DNA from 3 places in the Pseudoalteromonas sp. SWYJZ19 genome. Region 3 is predicted to be linked to each of the others. Evidence: predicted binding sites of a transcription regulator. Region 3 holds the regulator's gene; each other region holds the start of a gene.
What was found. The regulator ArgR, encoded in region 3, controls arginine synthesis, uptake and breakdown. The targets are predictions, from matches to a motif close to ANTGAATANNTATTCANT.
Positions count from the first base shown of each region.

Region 1: the regulator ArgR is predicted to act here: its motif matches at 2,474-2,491, upstream of I6F45_RS13200 (aspartate aminotransferase family protein).
Region 2: the regulator ArgR is predicted to act here: its motif matches at 7,956-7,973, upstream of I6F45_RS01545 (VWA domain-containing protein).

Region 1 covers NZ_JADYXI010000012.1:108,773-119,131, reverse strand. The annotation lists gene astA (arginine N-succinyltransferase) at 1-947, opposite strand, end outside; gene I6F45_RS13200 (aspartate aminotransferase family protein) at 1,033-2,238, opposite strand; gene I6F45_RS13195 (HDOD domain-containing protein) at 2,618-3,778, opposite strand; gene I6F45_RS13190 (anthranilate synthase component II) at 3,822-4,403, opposite strand; gene I6F45_RS13185 (YdcH family protein) at 4,955-5,197, shown strand; gene I6F45_RS13180 (putative quinol monooxygenase) at 5,260-5,616, opposite strand; gene I6F45_RS13175 (SDR family NAD(P)-dependent oxidoreductase) at 5,616-6,446, opposite strand; gene galE (UDP-glucose 4-epimerase GalE) at 6,714-7,727, shown strand; gene I6F45_RS13165 (UDP-glucose--hexose-1-phosphate uridylyltransferase) at 7,729-8,793, shown strand; gene galK (galactokinase) at 8,783-9,931, shown strand; gene I6F45_RS13155 (Gfo/Idh/MocA family protein) at 9,951-10,359, shown strand, end outside.
Region 2 covers NZ_JADYXI010000001.1:356,652-367,010, reverse strand. The annotation lists gene I6F45_RS01595 (TerD family protein) at 1-353, shown strand, start outside; gene I6F45_RS01590 (TerD family protein) at 628-1,203, shown strand; gene I6F45_RS01585 (TerD family protein) at 1,287-1,889, shown strand; gene I6F45_RS01580 (TerD family protein) at 1,919-2,497, shown strand; gene I6F45_RS01575 (sodium:calcium antiporter) at 2,510-3,595, shown strand; gene I6F45_RS01570 (phosphoribosyltransferase domain-containing protein) at 3,917-4,990, shown strand; gene I6F45_RS01565 (HAD family hydrolase) at 5,014-5,757, shown strand; gene I6F45_RS01560 (cysteine protease StiP family protein) at 5,754-6,842, shown strand; gene I6F45_RS01555 (HAD family hydrolase) at 6,845-7,456, shown strand; gene I6F45_RS01550 (tellurite resistance TerB family protein) at 7,468-7,923, shown strand; gene I6F45_RS01545 (VWA domain-containing protein) at 8,073-8,723, shown strand; gene I6F45_RS01540 (vWA domain-containing protein) at 8,733-9,377, shown strand; gene I6F45_RS01535 (TerY-C metal binding domain-containing protein) at 9,387-10,359, shown strand, end outside.
Region 3 covers NZ_JADYXI010000007.1:162,778-173,136, forward strand. The annotation lists gene lpdA (dihydrolipoyl dehydrogenase) at 1-282, shown strand, start outside; gene I6F45_RS09530 (tRNA-uridine aminocarboxypropyltransferase) at 607-1,287, shown strand; gene I6F45_RS09535 (hypothetical protein) at 1,298-1,813, opposite strand; gene I6F45_RS09540 (Fe(3+) ABC transporter substrate-binding protein) at 2,747-3,751, shown strand; gene I6F45_RS09545 (ABC transporter permease) at 3,751-5,382, shown strand; gene I6F45_RS09550 (ABC transporter ATP-binding protein) at 5,383-6,432, shown strand; gene I6F45_RS09555 (Dyp-type peroxidase) at 6,481-7,380, shown strand; gene argR (transcriptional regulator ArgR) at 7,388-7,855, opposite strand; gene mdh (malate dehydrogenase) at 8,081-9,013, shown strand; gene ispB (octaprenyl diphosphate synthase) at 9,100-10,071, opposite strand.

The sequences.
Region 1 (10,359 bases), on a different contig from region 3:
ATAAGGCTTTTTGCGCGCTCGTCAAATGTCATTGGTGCAACGGTTGCTCTAAAGTCATTAAGCTTTTCGTTAGCTAGTAACACCATGGTGTCGCCAGTCATTTCGCCAATTTCAACGTTAAAGTTACGTGCATTACGAATAGTCGCAATGTTATCTACTTTTGCTTCAACCGTTGGGCCGCCGTCAAAAATGTCTACGTAGCCATTAAACGTAAAGCCTTCGCTTTTTAATAACTCGATTGCTGGGCGAGTGTTGTCGTGTACTTTACCTATTACGGCTTGCGCATCTTTACTTAGCAAGTTTACGTAAATTGGGTATTTAGGCATTAATTCAGCAATGAAAACCTTTTGGCCAATACCTGTTAGGTAATCAGCTGTTGGAAAATCCATTGAGAAGAAGTGCTCTTCAAGCCACTGCCAAAAAGGGCTGCTGCCGTTTTCGTCAGACACACCGCGCATTTCTGCGATTACTGTTTGCGCAAAACGCTCTTGATGCTGTTTTATAAACATAAAGCGCGCTTTTGAAAGTAGCTTACCGTTACAATTTTTACGATAACCATCTTTTAAAAACAATGTGCAAAGCTCTGTAGCACCTGTGTAGTCGTTACATAGCGTTAGAATATCAACCGCTTTGTATACGTCTAATGTGCGCGAAGAGTGAATCACTTTACTTAAGTGATAATGATAAAATGCATCATCAAGCCCTACCGCAGCTTCAATTGCAGATGTTCCTACAACGTCACCGGTTTCGCTATCTTCAAGAACAAACAGGTAGCCTTCGTCACCAGGTTGTGACGTTTGTTTAGCAAAAGAGCTTACTGAATGGTCGATCTTTTTTTGCAATAGTTCTTCGTTTAATGGCAAAGACGTAAAACCATGCCCTGATTCGTGGGCAATTTTCAGTAATGCTGAATAATCATTTTGCTGGATTGGGCGAAGGATCATCATGAGTCCGCTTGCTCCCTTATAAATAACGGTAAATAGGAATTGCAGGGCAAGCAGTGCTTGCCCTTAATTGGTTGGCTTAAGTCGCTTATGCGTTTACTACGCTTGCTACTGCTTTTTCAAAGCGTGCCATACCTTCGCGAATGTCCGCTTCAGGAATTACTAAAGATGGAGTGAAACGTATTACGTCTGCACCAGCAACTAATGACATAAGGCCTTGCTCAGTCCCTGCCACTAAAAACTCTTTTGCACGACCTTTATATTGCTCGTTCACTACTGCACCAATTAATAAACCTTGGCCACGGATTTCGCTAAATACGTTGTATTTGTCGTTAACCGCAGTAAGTAGTTCATTAAATAATGCTGCTTTAGCTTTTACGCCAGCAAGTACTTCTGGGGTATTTACTGTATCAAATGCAGCTTCTGCAACAGCACACGCAAGCGGGTTGCCGCCATAAGTAGAACCATGAGTACCTACTTTAAGATGCTGTGCAATTTCAGTTGTTGTGATCATAGCGCCAATAGGGAAACCGCCGCCAAGTGCTTTAGCTGAAGTTAAAATATCAGGTACTATGTTTAAGCCTTGGTATGCGTATAAATCGCCAGTACGGCCAACACCTGTTTGAACTTCATCAAAAATAAGCAGTGCGTTATGTTTAGTACATAAATCGCGAACGCCTTGAGCAAACTCGTCAGTTGGTGAAACAATACCGCCTTCACCTTGAAGAGGTTCCATCATTACGGCACATGTTTTATCGCTGATAAGCGCTTCAAAAGCAGCTAGGTCGTTGTAATCACAATGTACAATGTCGCCAGGCTTAGGACCAAAACCATCTGAATATGCAGCTTGGCCACCAACAGTTACGGTAAAGAATGTACGACCGTGGAAACCTTTGTTAAACGCGATGATTTGTGATTTTTCTGCGCCAAACTTATCAAGTGCAAAACGACGCGCTAATTTAAGCGCTGCTTCGTTTGCTTCTGCGCCTGAGTTGGCAAAGTAAACTTTTTCAGCAAATGTAGCATCAACCATTTTTTTAGCTAGGCGAAGTGCCGGCTCATTGGTCATTACATTTGATAGATGCCAGATTTTTTCGCCTTGCTCTTTTAATGCGCCTACTAATGCAGGGTGACAATGGCCAAGACAGTTAACTGCAATACCACCAGCAAAGTCGATAAACTCTCGACCTTGTTGATCCCAGACGCGAGAACCTTCGCCTCGAACAGGAATTACGCTTGAAGGTGCGTAGTTAGGAACCATTACGTGATCAAATAATTCGCGATTGACTGTCATTTTATTTCCTCTTAATTGTGAGCAACACAAAACATCAAAATAGGTGTTTGGTTAATATTTGTAACCAACTTTATAGGCAAGATCAGTAACCTGATAATTGCGCAAAATTGCTTTGTGGTTCAATTTTCAGACGCACATTATTTCAGAATTACTTATATCTGTCTCGTTAAAAACTTTCATGTATCCCTTGAAAATAAAGGGCTAAAGATATTATTTCATAGATAGTGAATAACTATTTGCATAGCTATTTATGCTTATTTTTAAACAACTAACCGCATGAGCACCAAGGCGCGCATGCTTTAATCGGCAAATATGCAATATAACAATAGAGTGAGAATGAATGGTTAGTCGCAAAAAAATTAACAAAAAATTCAGATTTTTAGTCAATTTGAATAGCTAAATTGGTAAAATTACTCGATTGAAGGGTTTTTAGTTCCGTTTTAGTGAACTTAAAGTACGAAAACCAGCTTAGAGTTTCATCGGGCTCAATAAGTTGATGCTCTTTTAAATTAAGATATTGAGAGTAGCAACGTGCCTTTAGCATTACTTCTGTTAATGGCAGTAATGTATCGCCTTTATCTACCCCATTTACTAGCTGCTGCATTACACCTTTAAACGGTAAATATTTAAAAGCCATTTTGTCTATTACTTTGGCGCTTACTTCTATCGACTTATTGCTAAGTAGAGTGGTTAAAAATAACGGGTCGGGCTGTAGCTCTAATAATGCGGTGTGCAAATCTTTTTGGTTTTCATTTCGGGCTAACTGCACTTTGCGTTGCCATACTTTCTCAAACGTTTTTAAGTACAAGCGCACTAATGCAATTCGTCCTACATCTAAAAGCATTCCAAGGGTAAATGCATGTACGTCATTCACATTATTAATTTGTGCAATTTTTTGCGCTGCAATCGCGTTTGCCATCGCGCTGTCGCGTAGCCGGCGTTTTAATAATGAAAATGGTTCGGTGCTATGTGGCATCCAATGACGCGCTGCAAATGTAGGAATCACTAGCTGTAAGTTATCAAGGCCAATATAACGAAGGGCAAGCGATGGTTTATCTACTTTTACAGACGTGTTTTTACTACGTTGATTACGGTAGTAAGGTAAATTAACAAGCGTTACTAATTCTCTACCCAACCAGCTTATATCATTAACCAGTGGCTCTAAACGCCCTACCGATGCCGACTTTACAGCTAATATATCGAGTATATTGGCAATGCCATCTTCAATACCTATAGTACTGTGAATTACGCCATCTATATCTTCAAGCTGCTTATATATAGCTGTTTCAATTGTTTTGTGCAGTTGCTCACTCGCTTGAGCGCGGTACTTATGATGTGCAGTACTGCTTTGCTGGCGTTTATTCTGTGCGGCCACTTCAACCTGAAGCAAAGTACGTTGCTTCATGGGTTCGCCGTAATCTATATCTAATGTATGAATGAAACCAATTTGCTGATGCGCAAAGCTGTGCCCAAGCAATAGGTCATGAGCCCGTTGGCTTAGTATTTTAGCAGTACGCTGTTGCGCTACAAGTTCAGTCATGACATCCATTAATAAAGTATTAAATGCTCTGTGTATTATAACATTAGAAGCGAGTTAAAAAGTTATCAAGCAGTTCTAAGCCTTGATCAGTTAGAATAGCTTCGGGGTGAAACTGCACACCTTCGATTGCTAGTTCTTTATGAAGTAACCCCATAATTTCGTCAAACTCGCCTTGCTCAGTCTGAGTCCATGCGGTTACTTCAAGTTCTTTAGGTAGAGTTTGTGCTTTAACCACTAAAGAATGATAACGACATACTGTTAACGGGTTAGCTAAGCCTTTAAACACCCCTTTATTAGTGTGAACTATGGGTGATGTTTTACCGTGCATTACTTTTTTAGCACGTATTACATCTCCCCCTAAAGCTTGCGCGATAGTTTGATGCCCCAAGCAAATCCCTAAAATAGGATATTGCCCTTTTAGTTGCTCAACAACATTTAACGAAATACCCGCTTCGTTAGGCGTGCATGGCCCCGGCGATAACACGATGTGTTTCGGGTTCAACTGCTTTATTTGTGCAATGCTTAGCTCGTCATTACGTTTCACTAAAACGTCTTGATCTAAACGCTGAAAATATTGCACTAAGTTGTAAGTAAACGAGTCGTAGTTGTCGATCATCAACAGCATTACACAACAAACCTTATAAATTATTGACCACTTACTTCACACAAGTGGTACTAAGCGCTGCATTCTACCACTATTAATTAACCAACATAAATTAGCAAAAAGCGTTAAAAATTAACTATTTTAGCTAAAATGCTTAAAAGCCTTTAGCAGGTATTGGTTTACTTAACCTGAACTCTGGTTAAGAGATTTATTAACGTATTGAATCATGGTGATATTTAAATTTATTTTCTCTAGCCAGAGATTCCTTGCAGCTTGAGCAATAATATCGAACCCTAAGCTTTTTACGAGTAGTTAATACTCCTATTTAGGCTGTATACCCCAACAATAAATTATTGACCTCTAAAGTACATGCGTTTATTGATCGCTCTATTAAATACTTTAGTGAAATACCTTACTGAGCAAAATAAACAGATTGTTTGCGCTACATCAAATTAGCGGCTCAATGGTTGAATTATATCTATGTAAGCCCCAGTGTATTATATGAAAGGCAGTAATTCACTTATACAACTCACTTACTTGTGAGCTCATTTATATCCTACTAAGGAGCGAATATGTTAGGCGAAGACCACTCACTCACTAATGACTTTCCAGAGTATTTAAATACCATTGCCAAGCTAAATGAAAGCGATACTGAGTTTGCAAAAAAAGCAGATAAGTACGATAAGCTAGACAAAGAAATTAGAGTGTTAGAGCTCAAAGATGCGCCCATAAGCGATGAGCAAATGCATCAGCTAAAACACGAACGTACAGAATTAAAAGATTGGCTATACGAGCGTTTGCAGCAAGAGCAGTAATGCCACTAAAAAAAGAGCTCACTGATGAGGTGAGCTCTTTAGAGCAACAATGGGTATTTTTTCTAAAACTTTACAAAACCACCTACTGGTTTCATAAATACAGTGCTTAGGCCTGCAAAGGCTTGCGCAAACTCTTTTGATAGTTGACTAAATACCGTTATTTTATCCATATCAACTACGCTTAAAAATAGTGGGCCACTTTTGTCCCAACCAGCAAGGTGCACTTTAGCAGCATCTTCATCTTGGTAACGCTCGTAAATATGTACACTGCGTTTGTCTTCACTTACTGTCCACTCATACATTAAAGTGCCGGCTTCACTTTTAGCCAAAGCAACTAATTGCGCCATTATCAATAAAAATTCATCGTATTTACCTTCTTTAATTTGGCCTTGTACTGTCCAGGTAACATGATTTTTCATTATGCTTTGCCTAATTTAAGTTGTGCTAAAATACTGTCTAACGTATCTACTAGTTGTTGATTTTTAGCATTATTAAGTGCATCAACATGAGGAAGCGCAAAGCGTCCTGTATCGTTATCAAAATACAGACCTGCGGCATCTTTAAATTCATCCCTAAGCGCTGCGCGACAAAAAATATCTGCGCCAATTTTTAAATCGCCGCCATCTATACCGTAAGCGTCTTTTACCATTTTACTTCCTAGTAACGATTTAGGGTTTACCGATACAACTAATGGCCCAGTATCTTTAAGCTCCAGCCCTAAATGACGCGACCACATAGTAATAGCCAATTTACTTTGTGCATAAGCCGCACTATCAGAAAGTTCAGTGTTACCTATAAGTGCATTTAAGTTAACGCTTGATTGCGCAGCTGATGACACATTAACCACTCGCGAATCATGACCAAGAACAGGTAACAATAGTTTTGTAAGAAGATATGGCGCAATCGTGTTTACAACAAAGCGAGCATCAAGGCCGTCAATTGTTGTAGCATCAACTAATTGATAAACGCCTGCATTATTAATAAGTACGTCAAGCTGGTTATTATTTTCGGCCAAATCGGCTAATACATTTTTTGCCAAAGTTTGAACTTGGCTCATATCGCTTAAATCAGCAATATAAGTATGTGTACTTGCATTTGGGTATTGCTCGGTTAAAGCTACTTGTAGCGCATTTAGCTTTGCTTGGCTGCGGCCATGTAATAATACGGTGTGACCTTGTGCTAATAACATCTTTGCAGTTTCTAGCCCAATGCCATCGGTAGCACCGGTAAGTAAAATTGTTTTGTTCATGTTGATCTCTCCTTACTTTATTTTCGCTATATTAGCATCCCGACTTACTGCTGATAATTAGGCCAATAGTTGAATCAGTTTATAGAATTAATTGATAAAGCTAAGCCTATGTTAGTTAATATAAAAGCATTCCTTTAAAAGGCAGATGAGTGTTTAAGCTGAATATTTTTTATGCTTTTATTTGAATTACCCAACAATCATAACTATTGTTTTTAAACCACCTTAATAGTAGTATTTATCATATAAATACACTTTTCGAGAAAACACATGAAAGTTTTAGTTACTGGCGGCATGGGTTACATAGGTAGCCACACATGTATTGCATTGCATGAAGCGGGCATTACACCTGTTATTTACGATAATTTGTCTAATGCTAGCCCTCGCGTACTTGACCAACTCGAAAAGATTACTGGTACTCGATTTGAGTTTATCCTAGGTGATATTCAAGACGAACAACAATTTAAGCTTGCTCTAAAACATACTCAAGCTAAGGCTGTATTTCACTTTGCTGCTTTAAAAGCCGTTGGCGAATCAACTGAGCAACCACTGCGTTATTATCAAAATAATGTGTCGGGTACATTAAGTATGTTACAAAGCATGCAAGAAGCCGATGTTAACCACATTATATTTAGCTCATCAGCTACTGTGTACGGCGAGCCAGACTACCTCCCTATTGACGAAAAGCACCCTATACGCGCAACTAATCCTTATGGTTGGACTAAAGTCATGGTTGAACAAGCCATGCAAGACGTATGTAATGCCAACAGTCAATTTATGGGTATTGCGCTTCGTTACTTTAACCCAGTAGGTGCGCACCCAAGTGGTTTATTAGGTGAAAGCCCTAATGGTATTCCTAATAACTTAATGCCATTTATTGCTCAAACGGCGGTAGGTAAACGCGACGTGGTTAATATTTTTGGTGACGACTACGACACTGAAGATGGTACGGGCGTACGTGACTATATTCACGTTTTAGATTTAGCTAAAGGCCATGTGGCGGCATTTATGCAGCATAAAACAGATACCGCCTTTCATGCTTACAACCTAGGCACAGGCCAAGGTTATTCAGTGCTTGATATGATTAAGGCATTTAGCGCATCAGCTGGTAAAAATATTCCGTATAAGAGTGCACCGCGCCGTGCAGGCGATATTGCCTGTAACTACGCCGATGCCACAAAAGCGCAAAACACACTTAACTGGCACGCAGAACTAACACTTAGCGACATGACCAACGATACATGGCGCTGGCAAACTAATTACCCTAGTGGGTTGGAGAGTTAACATGGCTTTATTAGAAAGTACTCACAGACGTAAAAACCCACTAACGGGTCGTTGGGTATTAGTGTCACCACATCGTAATAACCGCCCATGGTTAGGCGCAACAGAAGCAGTAAACGAAAGCGTACTGCCTAAACACGATGAAAGCTGCCCACTTTGCCCAAGTAACACCCGTGCAAATGGCGATAGCAATCCAGATTACAAATACACACATGTATTTAGAAATGATTTTGGTGCACTTACGCCTAATGCCAGCGAGCAATCTCAAAGCTTAGAGTCAGACAGCGATTTATTTGTTGCCGACGAAGCAAGCGGCGAATGCCGCGTAATTTGTTTTTCTCCAGAGCATAATAAAACACTACCAGAGCTTAGCCAAAACGCATTGCACGAAGTAGTAAAAACCTGGAAACAAAATTACACAGAGCTTGCACAGCAGTACGAATGCGTACAAGTTTTTGAAAATAAAGGCGAGATCATGGGTTGTTCGCAACCTCATCCTCACGGCCAAGTATGGGCTCACTCGCATTTATCAACCGAAATAGAAGCCGAAGATAACCAGCAGCTTGCCTATTATAAAAAGCATGGCACAGCCATGCTTGCCGATTACGCGCAAAAAGAACAAGCAGATCAAACACGTGTTGTATTTGAAAACGAACATTGGCTTGTTGTTGTGCCATTTTGGGCAGCGTGGCCGTTTGAAACAATGCTAGTAACTAAAGACAATATTCAAAACTTTAGCCAGCTAAACGATGCGCAAACCGACTCTTTGGCTCAGGCACTTAAAGTATTAACCACTAAGTACGACAACGTATTTAATTGCAGCTTCCCATACTCAATGGGATGGCACAATGCACCGGCTAACAGAGGCTCTGATGAGCAACATTGGCGTTTGCATGCACACTTTTATCCGCCGCTACTTCGCTCTGCTACTGTTAAAAAACACATGGTAGGCTACGAAATGCTAGGCGAAAGCCAACGCGATTTAAGCGCAGAAACCGCTGCTTCTATTTTAAAAGCAGCCAGTACAACACACTATAAAGATACAGCAGGACACACAGATGAAGCTTAACGAATTCCAACAACAATTTTTGTCACTGTATGGCGCGCCTGCTCAAGGTATTGCAGCAGCACCGGGGCGTGTAAACCTCATTGGCGAATTTACCGACTACAACGACGGTTTTGTTTTACCGTGTTCGTTAGAGTTTCGTACCCAAGTAATGTTTAAAGAGCGCGACGACAATATTATCACTGTGCATTCTTTAAATTACCCAGGCGAAAAAGACAGCTTTAGCGTTGATGAAGAAATCACTGAAGGCCAATCGCAATGGGGTAACTACATTCGTGCTGTTACTTACGTTCTTAAAAGAGCGGGCTACACACTGCGCGGCGCCGACCTACTTATTGACAGCAACTTACCGCAAGGTAGTGGCTTGTCGTCATCGGCCGCACTAGAAGTTGCTGTAGGCGGTATGTTTAACCATATTGCACAGCTTGGTTTAAGCGAAGAAAAAATTGCATTGCTAGGCCAAGAAGCCGAAAACGACTTTATGCATTGCCAATGCGGCATTATGGATCAGCTTATTTCAGCTAAAGGCGAAAACGGTCATGCGCTATTAATCGACTGTGAAAACCTAGCGACTAAATCAGTAAAAGTACCGGATGATTTAAATATTGTTATTGTTAACTCTAACTACCCACGTAAATTGGTAGATAGCGAATACAACCAGCGCCGTATTGATTGCGAACAAGCTGCTGTAAAAATGGGTGTAAAAACACTTCGCCAAGCAACCATGACTGGCCTGCAAGCAGTAAAAGCGACATTAAGCGAAAACGAATACAAACGTGCACACCACGTAATTAGCGAAAACGACCGTGTAATCGCAGCAACAACTGCACTACAAAATAATGATATGGATGCACTTCGTACGCTAATGGCTGCATCGCATCAATCGCTTAAACACGATTTTGAAGTAACCGTACCTGCAACCGATGGCCTAGTAGAAATTTGTAAAGAAGCGATGGGCGAGCTTGGCGCAGTTCGTATGACGGGTGGCGGCTTTGGTGGCGCAATTGTATGTTTGTGTCGTGATGCTGAAGTACCACTAATTAAAGCAGCGGTAGAAAAGCATTACTTTGAACGCTTTAATTTAAATGCTGATATTTACGTATGTTCAGCGGGTTCAGGATTACAAATTACGTCTTTTTAAATAAACTTAAGGAATAAGCATGGCAAAGGTTAATTGGGGAATTATTGGGTGTGGCAATATAGCTCACACCTTTGCTAAAAGCATTGCGCATTGTAGTGATGCACAGCTTATTGGCGCGGCTTCAACGAGTATGCAGCGCGCTAAAGAATTTGCCACACCGTACAATATTCAAGGCTACGAGAGCTATCAAGCACTTATTCAATGCCCAAACATTGACGCTATTTATATTGCCAATACGCACGATCAACACTTTAAAACAATAGCCCAATGCTTAACACACAATAAGCACGTGCTAAGCGAAAAACCAATTACCGTTAATGCTAAGCAATTGCAAAACCTCACTGAGCTTGCAAAACAACAAAACTGCTTTTTAATGGAAGGCGTTTGGATGCGGTTTTTACCAGCCATAGTAAAATTACAACAGCTCC
Region 2 (10,359 bases), on a different contig from region 3:
TTAAGTTATTAGCAGATGACAGAACAGGTGATAGCTCAAACGGTGAGTGGATACATATAGATGGGAATAATATTAATAACGTAAAGCGTATTATTGTTTTTTCATTCATTTATTCAGGCAGTCCAAACTGGGATAAAGCAAAGGCAGTAGTAACGTTGCATGTGCCAGACATGCCACCTATCGAAACCCAACTAAACGAAACGTCAAGTAATACCGGTTTTTGCGCTATTGCAGAGCTAACCGTTGAAAATAATATAGTGGCAGTAGAAAGGCTGAATCGTTTTTTCAAAGGTCATGCTGACTGTGATAAAGCATACGGATGGGGTTTTAAATGGAGCGCTGGGAGTAAATAACAAACTATAAAGTTAACTAAGTTTAAAGTTACAAGTTGATATTGAATTTAAGTCGTTTTATGAGCAAAAAATTGATAATTTTAGTTTTATTTTAGTACTTGCTAACTATATTTATATTGCATAAATATAGTAAAAAAATGAGAGCAAAAAAGTCTTATTGTTTGCTCTTGTTTAGATAGTTCATTATGGTATTATTTTTTTAAGTCGATACATTAAATCTGTATCGTAAGTGTTTTATTTTATTCGTTTACATAAATTATAAAGGAGTTTTAAAATGGCAGTATCTTTACAAAAAGGTGGTAATGTTTCTTTAGAGAAAGTTGCTCCAGGGATGACAAATTGTTTATTAGGTTTAGGTTGGGATTCTCGTGCTACAGACGGCGCTGATTTTGACTTGGATGCATCAGTATTTATGCTTAATGCAGAAGGCAAAGTAAAAGCTGATAACGGTTTTATCTTTTTCAATAACTTAGTTTCTGAGTGTAAATCAGTAGAGCACACTGGTGATAACTTAACAGGTGAAGGCGAAGGCGATGATGAATCAGTCAAAGTTAGCCTTAAAGATATCCCTGCAGATATTACTAAAATTGTAGTTGCTGTAACTATTCATGATGCAGAAACAAGAAAACAAAACTTTGGTCAAGTATCAAACGCATTTATCCGCATTGTTAATGCTTCATCAAATGAAGAAGTTGCACGTTATGACCTATCTGAAGATTACTCAATTGAAACAGCATTGATCTTCGGTGAGCTATACCGTCATAACAGCGAGTGGAAATTTAAAGCGATTGGTCAAGGTTTTGAAGGTGGTCTTGCACCTTTAGCTCGCCAATACGGCGTATCGGTTTAATACCACACCAGATTAGTTAACTAATAAATCAGTTGAAATTAATTATAGTTTCAGCTGATTTTTTTTAATATAAAGGATTTAAAATGGCAATTTCATTACAAAAAGGTCAGAAAATCAGCCTTGAAAAGTCTAACGGTTCTACTTTAACAAATATTTGTGTAGGCGTTAACTGGGGAGCTATTGAGAAAAAAGGCTTCTTTGGTAAAAAGATGGTTGCAGTAGATTTAGACGCAAGTTGTGCAGTTTTTGATGCTAATAAACAGTTGTTAGACATTGTATACTTTGGAAAACTAGCTTCAACGGGTATTCAGCATTCGGGCGACGACTTAACCGGTGATACTGATGGTGATGACGGACTAGACAACGAAGTAATTAACGTTAACTTAAGCCAATTACCAGCTGCAGCAGAACAAATTGTATTCGTACTTAATTCGTTCAGTGGCGATGATTTTAAAACAATTCCTTTTGCATCAATTCGTTTATACGAAGGTACGCCTAGTCGTGTTGATTCAATTCACGCTGTGTACGATATAGCGAATGACCCTAAATTTGCGGGTTCTGTTTCTATGATTTTAGGTAAATTGTATAAGCATAATGGTAACTGGAAATTTTCTGCAATTGGTGAAACAACAAGCGATAAAAAGCTTGAGCAAACGATCAAAACGGCTGAAAGTAGTTACCTGTAAAGTATTTATAGGTATTAAAGGAGTCATTAATGGCTATATCCTTACAAAAAGGTGCAAATGTTTCTCTTGAAAAAATAGCACCTGGTATCAGTAAATGTTTAGTAGGGCTTGGCTGGGATTCTCGTTCATCAGATGGTGCTGATTTTGATTTAGACGCATCAGCGTTTATGTTAAATGAAAGTGGAAAAATTATATCTGATCAACACTTCATTTTTTATGGTGCGTTAACTTCACCTTGCTTATCAATTGAGCATACCGGAGATAACTTAACTGGAGAAGGTGAGGGAGATGATGAGTCGATAAAAATTGATTTAGCGGCCGTTCCTAGTAACGTTCATAAAATTATTATTGGTGTGACCATTCATGATGCAAATGCCCGTTCTCAAAACTTTGGGCAAGTGTCGAATGCGTTTATACGCGTAGTTAATGAAAAGTCAGGTGAAGAAATAATTCGTTATGACTTATCAGAAGATTACTCAACTGAAACAGCCATCATTTTTGGTGAGCTTTACAGACATAATAATGAATGGAAGTTTAGAGCGGTTGGTCAAGGGTATGCAGGTGGTCTGCATGCTATGGCTGTTAATTATGGCGTTAATATTGCCTAGTCGGAGAAAGACGTGTTAGATACAATATTACCATTTATATATATTATTTTGTCGTGTTACTTACTTAAGTTTGCATGTGACACATTTGAGCAGGCAGCAGGGTATTTAGGTCGCAATTTCCCACCAGGGGTTAAAGGCGCGACAGTGAATGCTATTGGTTCTAGCATGCCAGAAATGTGTGTTGTAATTGCTTGTTTATTTTGGTTTAACGACCCATCTTTGGTTATGGTTGCGTTAGGTGTTACAGCGGGCTCTGCTATTTTTAATGGCTGTGTTATACCTGCTTTGTCTATCATTATGGCTAAAGATGGAAATGGTAAATCGGTAGAGCATATTGAACTTAATAAACATGTACTTTTACGTGATGTTTTTTGGGTTTTAACTGCTGAAATAGCATTAATTGTGTGCCTTGGTTTTAATAGCTTTACAATTTGGATGGCCGTTATATTAAATGTAATTTATTTTTTATATGCAGTTCATTTATATTTTGATGCTAAAAATCACGAAGGTGGCGACGATGATGATGAATATGAGTATGAAGAGATAGAAGACAAAGGGTTTATAGCAAATATATTTACCTTTAACTTTAATGCAATCTTTTTCTCTAATCGCGCATTTTCTGCAACCAGTGCAGTAATTGTTTTATCATTAGCTATTGCGGTTATTTCTGGTGCTTCACACATACTTGTTGAAGGTGTTTTAGGCAGCGCAACAGTATTAGGTGTACCTCAATTTTTTGCTGGTTTAGTTTTTGGTGCTGCGGCTTCATCTGTACCTGACTTAATTTTATCAGTTAAAGATGCTCAAAAAGGTGAATACGAAGATGCAGTTGCTAATCCACTAGCATCTAACACTTTTGACACGACCATTGCATTTGCATTACCGCTATTAGCTTGGTTTATAATTAATGGTGTTGATTCATTACCGCTTGTGCAAGATGATAATTTAACAATATTACGTTGGTCTATTGTTGGCGTTACAGCGGCAGTGGCTGCAAGTTTATTATTTAATTATAAAAGAGTAACTAAAAAGATAGCTTACTTTTTACTTGCTATGTTTGCCGTTTGGGCAGCAAGCATGTATTTCGTTATTCAATAACGATTAAATAATAACTAAACAGTGATTTAATCAACCTCATACCAAAGAGTATAAAGTAGATATAAATAAAAAAATGGGCTTATATTTTAAGCCCATTTATAATTTTGACATATGCGGTTTAGCATTTAGCAAAATTACACATTGTTACTTGAGTGTTTAAAATAGACTCTAAAAAACACAATCAACGTGCATATTAATAAAACTTACACACTAGCTTAAACACACAATTGACTTATAAATGTATTAAAAAATTTTCAGTTAAACAGGAGCGTAATAGCAACTGGGATTTTTATAAGCATACAGAAAATATAACTGGAAAATATGAAACATATCTACGACATTAAAGCTGGCACACTCTCGTTAAAAACGGCTGAAGAAAAAACAACATTAGATCGTATTTTGACATTTGCTTGTCGAGAAAACCCTAAACGCCATTTTATTTTAGTAAATAAATTGATAGGACGTTACACCCCAACTGCCCCTAAAGTAATGAGACAAACTTATAATCAACTAGCCGAAAAAATAGGCGAGGGCTCTCAAACCTATGTTGTCAGTTTTGCTGAAGCGGCAACAGGGCTAGGTGCAGGTGTTGCTGACAGTTTGGCTCATATTCAAAATGATGATGTTTATTTTCAACATACGACAAGGCATAAACTAGATGAAAAATTATGGTTTACTGTAGACGAAGAACATAGCCATGCAGTTAACCACATGTTTTATCAACCAAGTGACGATTTATTAAGCTCTATCATTAAATCTAAACGACTTGTTATAGTTGATGATGAAATTACGACTGGGCGTACTATTAAGGTTTTGCTTTTAAAAATACTTCCTTACTTACCCGATTTAGAAGAAATAGTTGTTACCTCAATTGTCGATTTAATGGGTGAGCAAAACTATTTACATGGCTTGAATTTGGATATTCCAATTCGCTATGTTTCTTTGCTCAAAGCTAATATTAGTTTAGATAAAGACCCAGACTTTAATCCTCAACTCCCTGATAAAGTAAACTCAAGGCTTTCTAGTGTGGCATCCGCAAACGATACGGGTAGATGTGGTTTACTAATGCCTTATAAAGAAAAAATAAACAGCATTGATACATCTCAAAGTACGGTTGTTATTGCCGATGGAGAGCATCAATATATCCCGTTTTTATTAGCAGAAAGGCTTGAAAATGAAGGTGTTGAAGTTGTTTTTCAATCAATTAACCGATCGCCAATATTGCTGTGCGATACAATTATTAATAAGCATAGAATTACGACAGTAGAAAACGATAGTGAACATTATTTATATAATTTTTTCCCCGAAAACAAATCAATATTTGTTGTTAGTGAAAAAAATTATGAAGGGTTACTATTTACAGATGGGGTTAAATACCACGAATGGAAATGCTAGCACAGCACACCTCAAGGCTATTTGTGTTTACTGATTTAGACGACACACTGTTCCAAAACTTAAAAAATACAAAAAGTGACTTATCGTTTGTAGCAACAACAAATAGCGAAGGTGAACCTCAAGGGTATTCTTCGCTACAGCAGCAAAAACTACTAAATGTTTTTGAAGCAGCAGGTGGCGTATTTATACCGGTAACAGGTAGAAGAACAGATTCGTTTTTAAATTGTAGCTTACCTGTTGTTAAAAACACACCGTATGCTGTGGTGTCGCATGGCGCCGTTATATTAGATCAAAATCATACATTGTTAGAGCAATGGCATGAATTTATTAACGCAGAGTTTAACTTAACATTATGGGAAAGCGAGCTGGTAAAAACGTTTGATCATTTACATAATCATTTTACTGCATTCGGTCGTGCTGTGCGGGTCAGACTTATTGTTGACCAAGGTATTACAGCTTACATATGTGTTAAAGTATCAAGAGGTGATTACAGTGAAAATAAAGCCAAAGATGTTGATTCGTATTTAAAAAGCATACTTCCTAATGACATGTTATTACACAATAATGGGCGTAACTTTGCAATATTACCCCCTTATGCAAGAAAAGAGATTGCTGTTAAGTTTATTAAAAATAAATTGCAGATAGGGGAGCATGACACGGTGTTTAGTATTGGCGACAGCAACAGTGATTTACCTTTTATGAAAGAAACTGATTTTTTAATTACTCCCAACGGTTCACAAATTTTAGATAGGGAGCAATGTCAATGAAAACACCATTAATTGGTAGCTATCCTGAGCATGATTGCATGTTCTTATTAAAAAAAATAAAACCAGAATTTCATACTATCGAAGATAAAGAGCGTTTAATTCAAAAAGGTCAATTGCATTACTCTCAGATGGTTAGCCAAGAAAGTAAACCAACACCTGAATATGAAAAATTATTTCATGATTTAACTGCAAAATATAAGCATAAATTGGCTGAAGAAATTCTTAATTTGTCATGTCTAATTTCTGAAAATATTAATCAAGATGTGTGCATTGTATCTTTAGTAAGAGCGGGCACACCCATTGGCGTGCTTGTTAATAAAGGAATAAATACCTACTCACACTATAATTCAACCCATTACTCAATTAGCATTGTTCGCGATAAAGGTATTGATGTTAATGCATTAGATTACCTTATTTTTGATTTGAAAATACCGCCTCAAAGCATTGTATTTATTGATGGCTGGACTGCTAAGGGTGTTATTACCAAAGAGCTTAAAAAAGCGATTGCGCAGTATAATGTTAGCCGTAAAGTTAATATAGGCAATACGTTATATGTTGTTTCTGACATAGGTGGAACCGCTGATTACTGCGTTACGTTTGAGGACTATGCAATTCCCAGTGCATTAATGAACTCAACGGTAAGTGGTTTGATTAGTCGCTCAGTTATTAATGAGCAGATTAAAAAAGATGACTTTCATGGCTGTATTTCGTATCAACATTTGGCTCAATACGATTATTCAAATTGGTTTATTTCAGAAATTTCTAATTGCTTTAAAACGGCATATTATAAATTAGCAGCCGTGCCAGATGAGCAGCAAAGAGCAGCGCGTAATCAGCTAACGCAACACTATATTGCTTTGTTAATGAACAAATTTAATGTAACCGATATAAATAGAATTAAACCCGGTATTGCAGAAGCCACCCGAGTAATGCTACGCCGAGTACCCGATCTTTTGATAGTGAATGATGCGATTAACCCAAATACCGCACATTTAATTAGAATAGCCAATGAGAAAAGCATTGAAGTATGTGTACTTCCTGACATGCCATTTGGTGCTTGCGCACTTATAAAAGATGTAGATTAGTTATGAAAAAAATTGCAGTATTTGATTTCGACGAAACCCTAGTAAAAGAAAACTCTTTAAGCTTTTTGTTTAAATATTTTTTAGGTAGAAGACCTCTTTTTACCTACCTTTTACCCATTGTAGCAAAACGAAAAGTATCTAGAAAAATTATAAAAAATGAAATTAAACAGCATTTCTATATGCTTTCTTTAAATAATAAAAGCAACGAACTGGTATTTGAAGCGGGTATAAACACAGCCGAAAAATTAACCCCTATTAAGCCAGTGCTAGAGCGAATGATGGACTTGCATGCTCAAGGGGTAGAAATTTGGATTATTACCGCTTCGCCCCAATACTTTATTGAAGGCATAGTTAATAAACTACAATGGCCCGTTGAAAGAGTAATTGGTACATTATTGAAAGAAGATGATAATGTACTAAGTGGGTTAATTGGTACAGAGTGTCAAATTGAAGAAAAAGTAACGCGATTTAACTCGTTAATTGCGAGCGAAAAGTTAACGTGCTCAGTTGAAGAGGCATACGGTAATTTACCAGTAGATATACCCATGTTAGAGCTCGCTGAAAAAAAGTTTTATGTAAAAAAAGGGCAATTAAGTCCGTTTATAAACAATTAATGGAGAATAGTATGAGTTTTTGGAATAACGTTAAAGAAAAAATAAGCGATGCAAACGATAGTTTACAAAAAAACATCGGACAATTTAAAAACAAAAAATTTGCAGATGCTTCAATGGCTATATGTGCTTTAGTTGCAGCGGCTGATGGCGATATTGATGCAGACGAGCGTAAAAAAACGGCTGGTTTTATTGTGTCTAACGAGTCTTTAAAGGTTTTTTCTGCTTCTGATTTAAAAGAGAAATTTGACTTTTATTGCAACAAATTAGAAGCCGATTACGACTTTGGTAAAATAGAAGCAATTCAAGCTTTGAGCGCGTTAAAAGGTAAACCAGACCAAGCGCGTGCGTGTATTCAGTTAGGTATTGTTATTGGCGGTGCTGATGGCGATTTTGACGCAGACGAAAAACGTGCAATTAAAGAAGCGTGTAATGCGGTAGGTATTGCACCATCTGAGTTTGATTTGTAAATCAGTTATAAAAATTAATGTGTAGAGAAGGTAGTAAATAAATATGCTAACAAATTAATAATGACAACTATCACTTTGTGTTATTAGTTTATGTTTAACTGCTTTATCTACGCATGAGTTTTCGTTAATTATCTATTAAGGAACTCATTATGAGGCGTTTACCAGTATACCTATTATTAGACACATCTGGCTCAATGTACGGAGAGCCAATCGAATCAGTAAAAAATGGATTAGAAACCTTACTTACTTCACTTCGCCAAGACCCTTATGCGCTTGAAACTGCCTTTTTATCAATAATTGAATTTAACACTAAAGCAGTTCAGTCAGTGCCTCTTACTGATTTAATGTCGTTTCAATCACCCGATTTAACGCCTTCAGGTACTACATCACTTGGGGCTGCACTTACCTTACTTGCCAGTAAAGTGAATGAAGAAGTTAAAACAACAACGCTTGACGAAAAAGGCGATTGGCGACCACTTGTTTTTGTATTTAGCGATGGTGGCGCAACTGATGACTTTCAAAAAGGTATAGATGATTTAAAAGCAACCAAAATGGGTATAGTCGTGGCTTGTGCTGCGGGTCATCATGCAAAAATAGACGAACTTACAAAAATTACTGAAAACGTTGTTCACCTTGAAAATGCAGACTCTAAAACAATCTCAGCTTTTTTTGAATGGGTATCTGCAAGTATTTCTACAAACTCTCAAAAAGTTGAAAATGGCGAATCAGAAGTCTCACAACTATCGGATCTTCCGCCGCCGCCACCTGAAATTAACTTAGTTGATTTAACTAAAAAGTAGGAGTAACCAATGAGTAGACGTTTACCTGTATACCTTTTAATAGATAGCTCTGGTTCTATGCAAGGAGAGCCAATTCATGCTGTTAACGTAGGTATTAGCGCAATGCTCAGTGCATTACGACAAGACCCTTACGCGCTTGAATCAGTTTATATATCTTTAATTACATTCGATCGAGAAATAAAAGAGCTCTTACCATTAACACCACTCGAAAGTGCGCAGTTTTCTGAGATTGAACTGCCTAAATCAGGTGCTACCCATATGGGCGAAGCACTGGAGTTTGTAGTTGATAAAGTAGCAAAAAATGTAATTAAATCATCGGATACTACCAAAGGTGACTTTAGACCGATGCTGTTTATTATGACCGATGGCTCACCATCAGATTTAATGGTGTTTAAAGAAAGTCTACCAAAAGTTAAAGCGAGTAACTTTGCTGAAATAATTGCGTGTGCGGCGGGTCCTAAAGCAAAACCTGAGTTTTTAAAACAACTAACGAATAATGTTGTTGTGTTAGACAACATGGAAAGTTCGGCATTTTCACAATTTTTTAAATGGGTAAGTGACTCTATTGCAGCAGGCTCAATGAGCTCAGGTGTTGATGGACCATTAGAAAATTCACTGCCACCTCCACCGCCGGAGTTTCAAATCGTATTATAAGGGAATAACATGCGCAGATTACCGATTTTTTTTGTTATAGATGTATCTGAGTCGATGACTGGTGAGCCAATTGAATTGATGGAAAAAGGAATCGAAAATATCGTTTCTTCTTTACGTCAAGATCCTCATTCATTAGAAACTGTTTTTATTAGCGTTATAGCATTTGCTGGCAAAGCTAAAACAATTGCGCCTTTAGTTGATTTGATTTCTTTTTATCCGCCTAAAATTCCGGTTGGTGGCGGTACATCTTTAGGTAGCGCATTAAATGTATTAATGGATGAAATAGATACCAACGTAATAAAAACCACGTATGAAACGCGTGGTGATTGGGAACCTATTGTGTTTCTTATTACTGATGGAAAACCAACAGACGACCCGAGTCAGGCAATTACGCGCTGGCAAGATAAGTACGCTAAAAATGCCAGCCTTATTGCTATTACATTGGGTTTAAATGCTGATATAGACATATTAAACCAAGTAGCAAACCCGGTGCTAGCGCTTGAGAACACGGATAAAAACCAATTTTTTAAATTTATAGAATGGGTAAGTGCTTCTGTTAAAGCACAAAGCCAGATGATAGAGCTGGATAACAAAAATTCTCCCGTATCTCTAGAAAAAGTAAGTAACGCTGGCTTAAGAGTAATGGGTAGTACAGGCGAGCTTAGCAATCATGAGGCGAGTACGTCTGATGCAAGTTGCGTAACATTAACAGGTCGTTGCTCAAGCAACCGTCGCCCTTATTTAATTAAATACGCCAAACCAAAACTTGTTGAAGGGATGGAACGTTTTATTCAAAACCACCAGTATTATCATCTCGAAGGCGCTTATAAATTAGAAGAAAGTTACTTTGAGTGGTCCTCTGATAACTATGTTGCAGAGCAAGTTGATACGTCGTCTCTTGATGGCATTCCGCCTTGTCCGCAGTGCGGCAATCAGTCTGCTTTTGCCATGTGCGGTTGCGGTAAATTGTTGTGTATTGGCG
Region 3 (10,359 bases):
GCTTCTGGTCGTGCTATTGCATCATCTCGTACTGAAGGTTCTACTAAACTTATTTTTGATAAAGAAAGTGGCCGTATAATCGGTGGTGCTATGATCGGTATTAACGCGGGCGAAATGCTTGGCGAAATCGGTTTAGGTATTGAAATGGGTGCTGATGGTGAAGACTTAGCGCTTACTATTCATGCTCACCCTACATTGAATGAATCAATCGGCCTTGCAGCTGAAATTTTTGAAGGTTCGATCACTGACTTACCAAACAAAAAAGCAGTTAAAAAGAAGTAATTTAACTTTTTAGCATTTGTTTGAAAAACCCAACTTTGGTTGGGTTTTTTTATGCCTGGTTTTTAATTTAAGAGATGTTGAATTAATTCAATGATACCAATCTGCTTATATATGGGGTCTATTTAACGTTAAGAAAATTACGCTAGAACTAGGCAAAAGTTTTTGTATCTAGTTGTTCTAAATAAAAAATTTTTAACGACGTTATAGTGCAATTTAATTCGTTAAATTGATCAAAGATTTATGCAGGTTGGTATGACTATAAATATAAGATTAAATAGCGATAAGTCGTTACAATGCGCGCTTAATTAATTGAAGGTAAATACAGTGAAAAACTCAGTTTTAGCATTACGCGCTCAACAAATAAGTGAATCCCGTCGAGAGTTTAATGCTCGAGGCGGTAAATTAGATCGCTGTGAGCAATGCTTAATAGCTAAGCACTACTGTATTTGTAAAGGTGTTGAGCATGCAGATTGTAAAGCAGCTGTGTGCTTATTAATGTATCACAATGAAAGTTTTAAACCTTCTAATACTGGGCGCTTAATTGCTGAAATAGTGCCAGATAACCACGCATTTAGATGGGATAGAACAGACCCTAACCCCGCTCTTTTAGCTTTAATAAATGATTCACAATATCAGCCAATGGTAGTATTCCCTGCTGAAGATGTAGAAGAGGGCAGGGCCATTACCGAAATAAGTATTGAAGAGGGTAAAAAACCGCTATTTATATTTTTAGATGGTACCTGGCGTGAAGCTAAAAAAATGATTCGCAAAAGCCCATACTTAGATAACTTGCCTGTACTTTCTGTTACTGCTGATAAACTATCTGATTACCGATTACGTGTTGCCCCTCATGCGCATCAACTAGGCACTGCTGAAGTGGCTATTATGGTGCTAGCGCTTGCGGGAGAAATGGATGCATCTTCTAAATTAGAACAGCATTTTATTAAGTTTCGTGATGCGTATTTGCTTGGTAAGCGCAATAAAGGCCGACCGCTAGAAGAGTAGTTTTACGCAGTTAAGCGAAAGCTTGCTGCTCTTTTAAGTGAGCAAGTGCTTTATTTTGAATTGCTCTGAAGCCTTCTTCAGATGTTAATTGTAAAACCGTATTATATAATTGGCTTACGCTATTGTGAGCCTGAATAAACGAGGTGCAGTCCTCACCAATCATATCCTTAGCCTCTTCGACTCGCTTTAAAAAGTAACAGCTAATATCGGTTTTTCCTTTAAAGTGAGTAGTCGCAATAGCGTTAGATATTCTATTAAGCTGATAACTAAATTCATCAGGTCGAGAACCCTCACCCCATTTACTAATAGAAATATCGCTTTCTAACTGGATAATTACGTTAAGTATGTTTTTAAACTCACTCATTGGCATATTTAAAAAGTTATAACCTTTGGGGCTAAATAAAGCTTTATACGGATTTTCGTTGGGAGTTTGGGCACTAAAAACGCCAATTGGTTTTGCTGTACTTGCGTCTGATACTTTACATAAAAAGGTATTGCTTTGCGGCGTTTTAAAATTCATATCCATTGAGTATTTATGATCCTTGCGTTACTTAGTTATCGGCGCAATTAATGAAAAACTTAGCGAAATTTAAAATATTAATAAAGTATTTGAAGGTATTAATATTGATTAGCTGGGATGCAGTATTACCCTGCAAAAGTTAGTGGTAGTTGCTTAGAGCTTTACTAAACCCAAATTTTAGGCAAAGAAAAGCGCGCTCTATCTCTAGGCGCGCTTGCGGAATCTTCTAATTTTCTGCATCCTGCAATTGAACTTAATCAACTCCAATTTTTACTAATCCATGTTTATTACTATATTACTTTTTAGTTCTATGTAATGTAGACCATCCGGGCCTGTATCCTTAAATTCCTAAACATCCTGTAGGGTAAATACTATTACCAAATCCTTAATTACACTTCCTAGTGTATCCCTATTTTAACCAATCCATTGTGTTGCCTTAAAGGCCTGTCCATTTATTCCTTAAACATCCTGTTAAACAACTTAGCCGTGTTGTTATCCTTTTCGCATCTTCCTGACGCTGTCCTTTTTACAACATCGCGTTGTGATACTCATCCTGAGCCTGTCCTAAAATCCGTGTTGTCCTGGTAACCTAATCATTGGTTGAGTAAGCAGTCCATTTCCTTTTACTCAATAAGCGTCATTGCTTGGTTGATGCGTAAATTATAGTGCAATAGAGCAACTAAAATAGGGATAAAACTACATTCAATTAGTATTTATGCAATAGCAATAATGTAAATGTTCAATAAATACAGTTGCTTAGGAGGTTTTTGTGTGTTTTTTATCTTGATTTTTACTCATTAGCTGTCACATCCGTGAGACATCTCTTACACTGCATTTCCTTTTTGGGCGTTATTTACATATTTACATTTATTTAAAGTGTGCACTTTTTGAATGAGCGCGGTAGAATTCGATGATAATAACAATTATTTAGGTGAAATAATGAAGACAGTATTTACACTTTTTTTAGGATTAGCAGCATCGGCACCAGCCTTTGCAAGTGACGTTGTTAATATCTATTCTTTTCGTCAGCCGTTTTTGATTCAGCCAATTTTAGAAGATTTTACAAAACAAACGGGAATAAAAACCAATGTTGTTTTTGCTAAAAAAGGGTTAATTGAGCGTGTTAAACGCGAAGGTAAACACAGTAAAGCCGATTTAGTATTAACCTCTAATTTTAGTGCGCTTATTCAATTAGAAGATTTAAAATTAACACAAACTATAAAAAGTGACAGTGTAAATAATAACGTGCCTGCAGCTTTTCGTGACGGTGATGGCCAATGGGTCGCGCTCACTAAGCGAGTGCGTAATGTGTATTCATCAAAAGAGCGAGTTGGTGAGTTACCTAAGCTCACTTATGAAGATTTAGCAGATCCTAAATACAAAGGACAAATTTGTACGCGATCAGGCAAACATCCATATAACTTAGGTTTAGTGGCTTCTATGATTGCACACCATGGTGAAGCGCAAACCAAAGAGTGGCTTGAAGGTGTTAAGGCTAATTTAGCACGTAAACCTCAAGGTAACGATCGTGCTCAAGTTAAAGCAGTTAAAGAAGGTTTATGTAACTTGGCATTAGGTAATAGTTACTATCTTGGTAAAATGCTAGAAGATAAAGAGCAAAAAGGTTGGGCAGAGGCCGTAAATATTAACTTTCCAAATCAAACTAATCGTGGCTCACACATAAATGTTTCGGGTGCGGTTATTACCAAATATGCTAAAAACCCTGAAAATGCATTAAAGCTCATAGAATATATGACCGACAGCAAAGCACAAAACATGTATGCCTCATTAAATATGGAGTATCCAGTTAAGTCGGGTGTTGAACTATCAAGTTTGGTTGCCTCTTGGGGGAGTTTTAAAGAAGACAGCTTGCCACTTGATGAGATTAGTAAATATCGTCCGTTAGCGCTTAAGCTAATTGATGAGGTGAAGTTCGATCTTTAATGACTAATAAATTTAAGCTGTCTAAATGGCAGCTCTTTGCGTGGTCGACTGGCTTAATTCTATCGGCCCCGTTGTTTTTTCTTCTTTTTGAATCTCTACAAGGTAGCTCTGAGGTGTTTTCCCACCTGTGGGATACCGTGCTTTGGGATTACATAACCAATACCGTATTGCTTGTTTTAGGTGTTTGCGTCCTTAGCTGCGCCATAGCTTTGCCACTTGGGTGGCTAACGGCTTACTGTAGTTTCCCGGGTAAAAAACAGTTTGAATGGGCACTTATGCTGCCCCTTGCTATGCCCACCTATATTATTGCCTATGTATACACTGATTTATTAGATTATGCGGGCCCGGTGCAAATAGCGCTGAGAGAATGGTTTGGCTGGCAATCGCCTAATGACTATTGGTTTTTTGATATACGTACATTACCCGGGGCCATCGTTATGATTGCCTTGGTGCTTTATCCGTATTTATTTTTGATTTTTAAAACGGCTCTTCGCGAGCAGTCATTCAAATTAGTACAAGCTAGCCAGTTAATGGGATTATCTCCTTGGCAAAGTTTCTTTAAAGTAAGCTTAGTACTCTCTCGCGGGGCTATTGTGGCGGCTCTTGCGCTTATAAGTATGGAAACCATGGCTGACTTTGCAACAGTGAGTTATTTTGCCGTAAGTACATTAACGACTGCCGTATACGATACGTGGTTTGGTTATTACTCACTTACAGCGGCAGCTAAAATATCGGGTGTGATGTTATTACTGTTATTTTTAGCATTAATGGCAGAGCGCTTTAGTCGTCGTAACCAAGCGGTATTTGAGCGCCAATCAAGTGTAAATAGTGAATCTCTCTATGTATTAAAAGGAAAGTCAGCTTGGCTCGCAACGGCATTTTGCAGCTTTATTTTATTTATCGCGTTTGTAATCCCTATTGCAGTACTTATAAATTACGCCATTACCTACTTTGATAAAGCATGGAATGTAGAGTTTTTTAGTTACGCTTGGCAAAGTTTAAAAGTGGCTGGGGTTGTGAGCCTAATAACGATTACGTTGAGTATTTTTGTCGTTTTTTATCAGCGTGTGGCAAAGCAAACGTATCCGCTTATTCCTGGGCGTTTAGCAAGCACAGGATATGCGTTGCCTGGCACAGTACTCGCTATTGCGGTTTTGTTACCACTTACATTATTAGAGAACACCATTAACACAGCGCTCGAGCCGTATAATTTAGATATTGGCTTACTGCTTACAGGTAGCATTCTTACTATTATTATTGCTTATATTGTTAGGTTTTACGCCATTGCACACGGAGCAATTGAGTCGAGTTTTTTACGTATTAGCCCATCACTTGATATGGCAAGCCAATCAATGGGTAAAAGCCAAGGACAAACACTGCGTTTAGTGCACCTACCTTTACTGCGAAGAGGATTGCTTACTGCTGCTTTATTGGTATTTATTGAGTGCATGAAAGAACTGCCGGCTGCGCTATTGCTCAGGCCGTTTAATTTTGAAAGCTTAGCTACTCATGTATTTCAGTATGTGAGTGACGAGCAGTTAGAGCTTGCTTCTATATCGGCATTATTTATTGTTATTGTTGGGTTTATTCCTTTGTATTTTATTAATCGTTCTATGGAGCAGCGTAGTTAAATGAGTAGTTTAATTTTACAAGGCGTGAGCTATCACTATAACGGTACACAGGTTATTCACGATTTAGATTTAACAGTGGGTAAAGATGAAATAGTATGCTTACTTGGTGCAAGCGGCTGCGGTAAAACAACCACGTTAAAAGCGATTGCAGGTTTAATTGAAGCTAAGCAAGGGTCTATTTTTATAGACGGTAAATTAGTGAGTGATGAGCAATCGTTTGTCTCGCCTGAGCACCGTAACATCGGCATGATGTTTCAAGACTATGCGTTGTTTCCGCATTTGACGGTGGCAAATAATATCGCATTTGGGCTTAGTAAAATGAGTAAAGCTCAAAAGCAGCAACGCGTAGATGAAATGCTTAAGCTGGTACATTTAATTGGCTGTGCCGACAGGTTCCCGCATCAGTTATCGGGTGGCCAACAGCAGCGTGTAGCTATTGCTCGTGCATTAGCTTATAAGCCTAGTTTATTGCTACTTGATGAGCCTTTTTCAAATATTGATACACAAGTACGCTTTGAATTAATTGCCGATATACGTCGAATTATTAAAGCAACTCAAGTATCTGCTGTGTTTGTTACACACTCAAAAGAAGAGGCGTTTGCCTTTTCAGATACACTTGCCATTATGCATCGCGGTAAAATTGAGCAACAAGGCACGCCTGAGCAGCTTTTTGCAGATCCATGTTCAAAGGAGGTTGCAGAGTTTCTGGGTCAAGGCATATACTTGAGCGCAGAAGTATTAACAGCAACTGAATACAAAACACCATTTGGTTTAGTCGAATCTTATGTTGAGAGTAAGCATGACGTAAGCGTAGGGCTTATATATGTACGTCCCCATCAAATAGAATTAGTGGCAGATAACCAAAGTGACAAATTCAGCAAGCGAGCTACAATCATAAGTCGTCGCTTTATTGGTTCGGCGTATGTTTATTCACTTGTTATTGATAAACAAGAAATTGAAGTTGCTGCACAATATGGCCAGTCATTTGAAAATAATGAACAGGTTATAATAAAAATAAAACCTCACACGGTGAATTTTTTCGAATCGTAATTAATTTGTTATTCGCTGTGTTTTTATCTGTAAAACTAAGGAATAACAATGGCGCAAGCGCAATCAGGGATTTGTGCTGAAGCAAACTTACACGGTTTGCACTTATTTTTTAATGTGTTTGATGGTCAAGATGAATCACTTCGCGCAAAGTTAAAACAAGTAAGCGCTATTGAAGAAGAATTTAGCGATCAATTTTCAGAATCAATGCTCTCTTGCATGGTTGCTATTGGTGCGCAATATTGGCCGCATATCCTCCCTGAATACATCCCAAGCGAATTACAGAGCTTTCCTAATATAAACCATAGCGATCATCAAATGAGCGTACAACCGTGCGATTTATTTGTGCAAATTCGCTCTGACCGTGAAGACGTTAACCATTTATTTGCGCTGCAAATTTTAAAACTATTTGCTCCCGATGTTGAGCTGGTGGAGCAAATTCGTAATTTTCGCTTTTTAGATGGTCGTGATTTTAATGGTTTTATTTATGGTGGCGACACCGCACATGGAAGAAAAAAGCGCGCTACGGCTTTAATTAGTAACCCTGGCAATTTTGAAGATCAGGGGAGTTATATTCATGTACAGCGTTATAAGCATGACTTAACTATGTGGCAGCACTTATCATTGAGTGAGCAAGAACAAATAATGGGGCGTACGCGCCTTGATAACACGCTAATTACCCCCGCGATTGAAACCAGCCATGCGTCACGTAGCGAGCTAAAAGACGAAGACGGACAACCGCTACTATTAAATCAGAGCATGCCTTATGGCGATGTGTATGAGCAGGGAATGTTATCAATTACATGCGCTTGTACGGGCACCGCATTTGAAAAAGTACTTAATAGTCGTTTAGGGGAAGGGGAGTGTTACGACCACTGGCTTGATTTTACTCAAGCCGATATGGGTTCTGCTTTCTTTGCGCCTTCAGTCGGGTTTTTAAAACAAATTTAGTTTGCTATTAAACCGTATCAAATAAAATGCGAACACGTTCAAGTGTTACATCTATTTCAGATATTTTAGCAGGAGCGATAAAAATAGTATCGTCGCCTGCAATTGTTCCTAGTACGCCATCTGCTTTACCTAATGAATCTAATAAACGCGCAATAAGCTGAGCAGCACCTGGACTGGTACGAATAATGATCATCATTTCGTTGTGCATAATGTCGATTACTAATTGGCGTAATGGGCTTTTAGCCGTAGGTACACCCATTTCAGCTGGTAAGCAGTAAACCATTTCTTGTTTGGCGTTACGTGTGCGTACAGCACCAAATTTACTTAGCATGCGCGATACTTTACTTTGGCTTATATTGTCAAAGCCTTGATCTTTTAATGCATCAACTATTTCGCCTTGAGAGCCAAAATTTTCTTCTTTTAATAGTGATTTAAATGCTTTTACCAGTGCTTCTTGTTTATCTTGTGGTTGCATAGTCTTTATTCGTTTTTGTTATTTATGCCGCAAATTCTACACAAAAATGAATAATTATGCAGCAGTTGTTTAGTTAACTTGCCAGTTTGATGCGTTAAATCACAAAAGTTTACGACTATGGTCGAAAATATACTTGAAATAGACAGGATAAATTTGTTTTTAGTCGCTAATTTCATTATCTTAAGAGCCACAAATGTTTCCTACCTCAAATTACGGAGAATTCCAATGAAAGTTGCTGTATTAGGTGCTGCAGGCGGTATCGGCCAAGCGTTGTCTTTACTATTAAAAACAGGCTTACCAGCTGGCTCTGAATTATCACTTTATGATGTTGCACCAGTAGTACCAGGTGTTGCGGTTGACCTTTCTCACATCCCAACAGATGTTAAAGTAGCAGGCTTTGGCGCAGACGAATTAAACAAAGCGCTTGAAGGCTCTGACATCGTTCTTATCCCTGCGGGTATGCCACGTAAACCAGGTATGGATCGTGCTGATTTATTTAATGTAAATGCTGGTATCATCAAAACTTTAGCAGAAGGCATTGTTGCTAGCTGTCCTAAAGCGTTAGTAGGTATTATTACTAACCCAGTAAATGGCACAGTTCCAATCGTTGCTGAAGTATTCAAAAAAGCAGGTACTTACGACGCTAAACGCGTATTCGGTATTACTACGCTTGACGTTATTCGTTCAGAAGCATTTGTTGCTGAACTTAAAGGCGTAGACGTAGCAACTGTTAAAGTACCAGTAATTGGTGGTCACTCAGGCACAACTATTCTGCCTCTACTTTCTCAAGTTGAAGGTGTTTCTTTCACAGATGAAGAAGTTGCTGCACTTACTCCACGTATCCAAAATGCGGGTACTGAAGTTGTAAATGCTAAAGCAGGCGGTGGTTCAGCTACGCTATCTATGGGTGCTGCTGCAGCTCGTTTTTGTATGTCTTTAGTTAAAGGCCTACAGGGTGAAGAAGTTGTAGATTACGCTTACGTTGCTGTTGAAAATGGCGATGCAGAGTACTTTGCACATCCAGTACGTTTAGGTAAAAACGGCGTAGAAGAAATTCTTTCTTACGGCGAACTAAGCGCATTTGAAACAAAAGCAAAAAATGACATGCTTGAAACACTGAAAAAAGACATCAAAGAAGGTGTTGATTTCATGGCGTAATAGCCAAAGTAGAATAATAAAAAAGCCTGCATTTGCAGGCTTTTTTATTGCTCAGAATTAATTTCACACTGTGTAACTAGTTAAAACTAGTGGTCGCGGTCAACCGCAATACGAGCAAGGCTTATGAGTGCTTGCTTATAGTCAGACTCAGCTAAAAAGTCTAAACACGCAATAGCTTTGTCAGCTTCAAGCTCTGCTTTTTGCATTGTAAATTCAAGCGCATTAGTTTGCTTTAGTGCCGATAGAATGTCTTCTAAATGCTCCATACCATTACTGTGCTCTATCGCATCACGAATAAGCTGCGTTTGCTGCTCACTACCATGTTGCATAGCATAAATAAGTGGAAGCGTTGGTTTGCCTTCAGCTAAATCATCACCAATGTTTTTACCCAACTGCTCAGCATCTGCATTGTAATCGAGTACATCATCTACTAGCTGAAACGCAGTACCTAAATGCATACCATATAGGTTTAGTGCATCGAGAGTAGTTTGGTCTTGCTCAGTAATAATGGCAGCAAGGCCTGTCGCTGCTTCAAACAACTTAGCTGTTTTAGAGTAAATAACCTGCATATAACTGGCTTCGGTCGTATCTGGGTCGTTGCAGTTCATTAACTGCAATACTTCACCTTCAGCAATAATGTTTGTTGCATCGGCAAGTACTTGCATAACCTGCATTTTTCCAAGGCCAACCATAAGCTGAAATGAACGAGTGTAAATAAAGTCACCAACCAATACGCTAGCAGCATTACCAAATTCAGCATTTGCTGTAGGTGTGCCACGTCGTAAGTTTGATTCATCTACAACATCATCATGCAATAGCGTTGCTGTATGAATAAACTCAACAATTGTTGCAAGTGTTATGTGATCTTTACCCTGATAACCGAGCGCTTTGGCTGCTAAAATCGCGAGCATTGGACGAACGCGTTTGCCGCCACTGCTAACTATATATAAACCAAGCTGATTAACTAACGCCACATCTGAGCGCATTTGCGCATGTATAAGTTGATTGACGTCATTCATATCGCTTTCGATTAACGCCTGGATAGCTTTTATATCCATTGATCTCCGAGCCAATTTTTATGTGTGAACGGCGCAGATTGTACAACAAAAAATGCACTAGCTCGATATTTTGTGACGATTGATTGAAAAAACACTATTAAAGTACTTAATTTAGACTGAATTAGCCAAGATAACTGATTAATTGATAATCAATATACAGTTTATGGTGTGCTTAGATATTAAGCTGTGAGGGTCATATTTGAGTACATTAATTTATTTCGACTAAGAGTTAAAAAGCGCTTGGCAAAAGGGCTAATTAATATAAAATGGGGTAAATATTGAATTGCT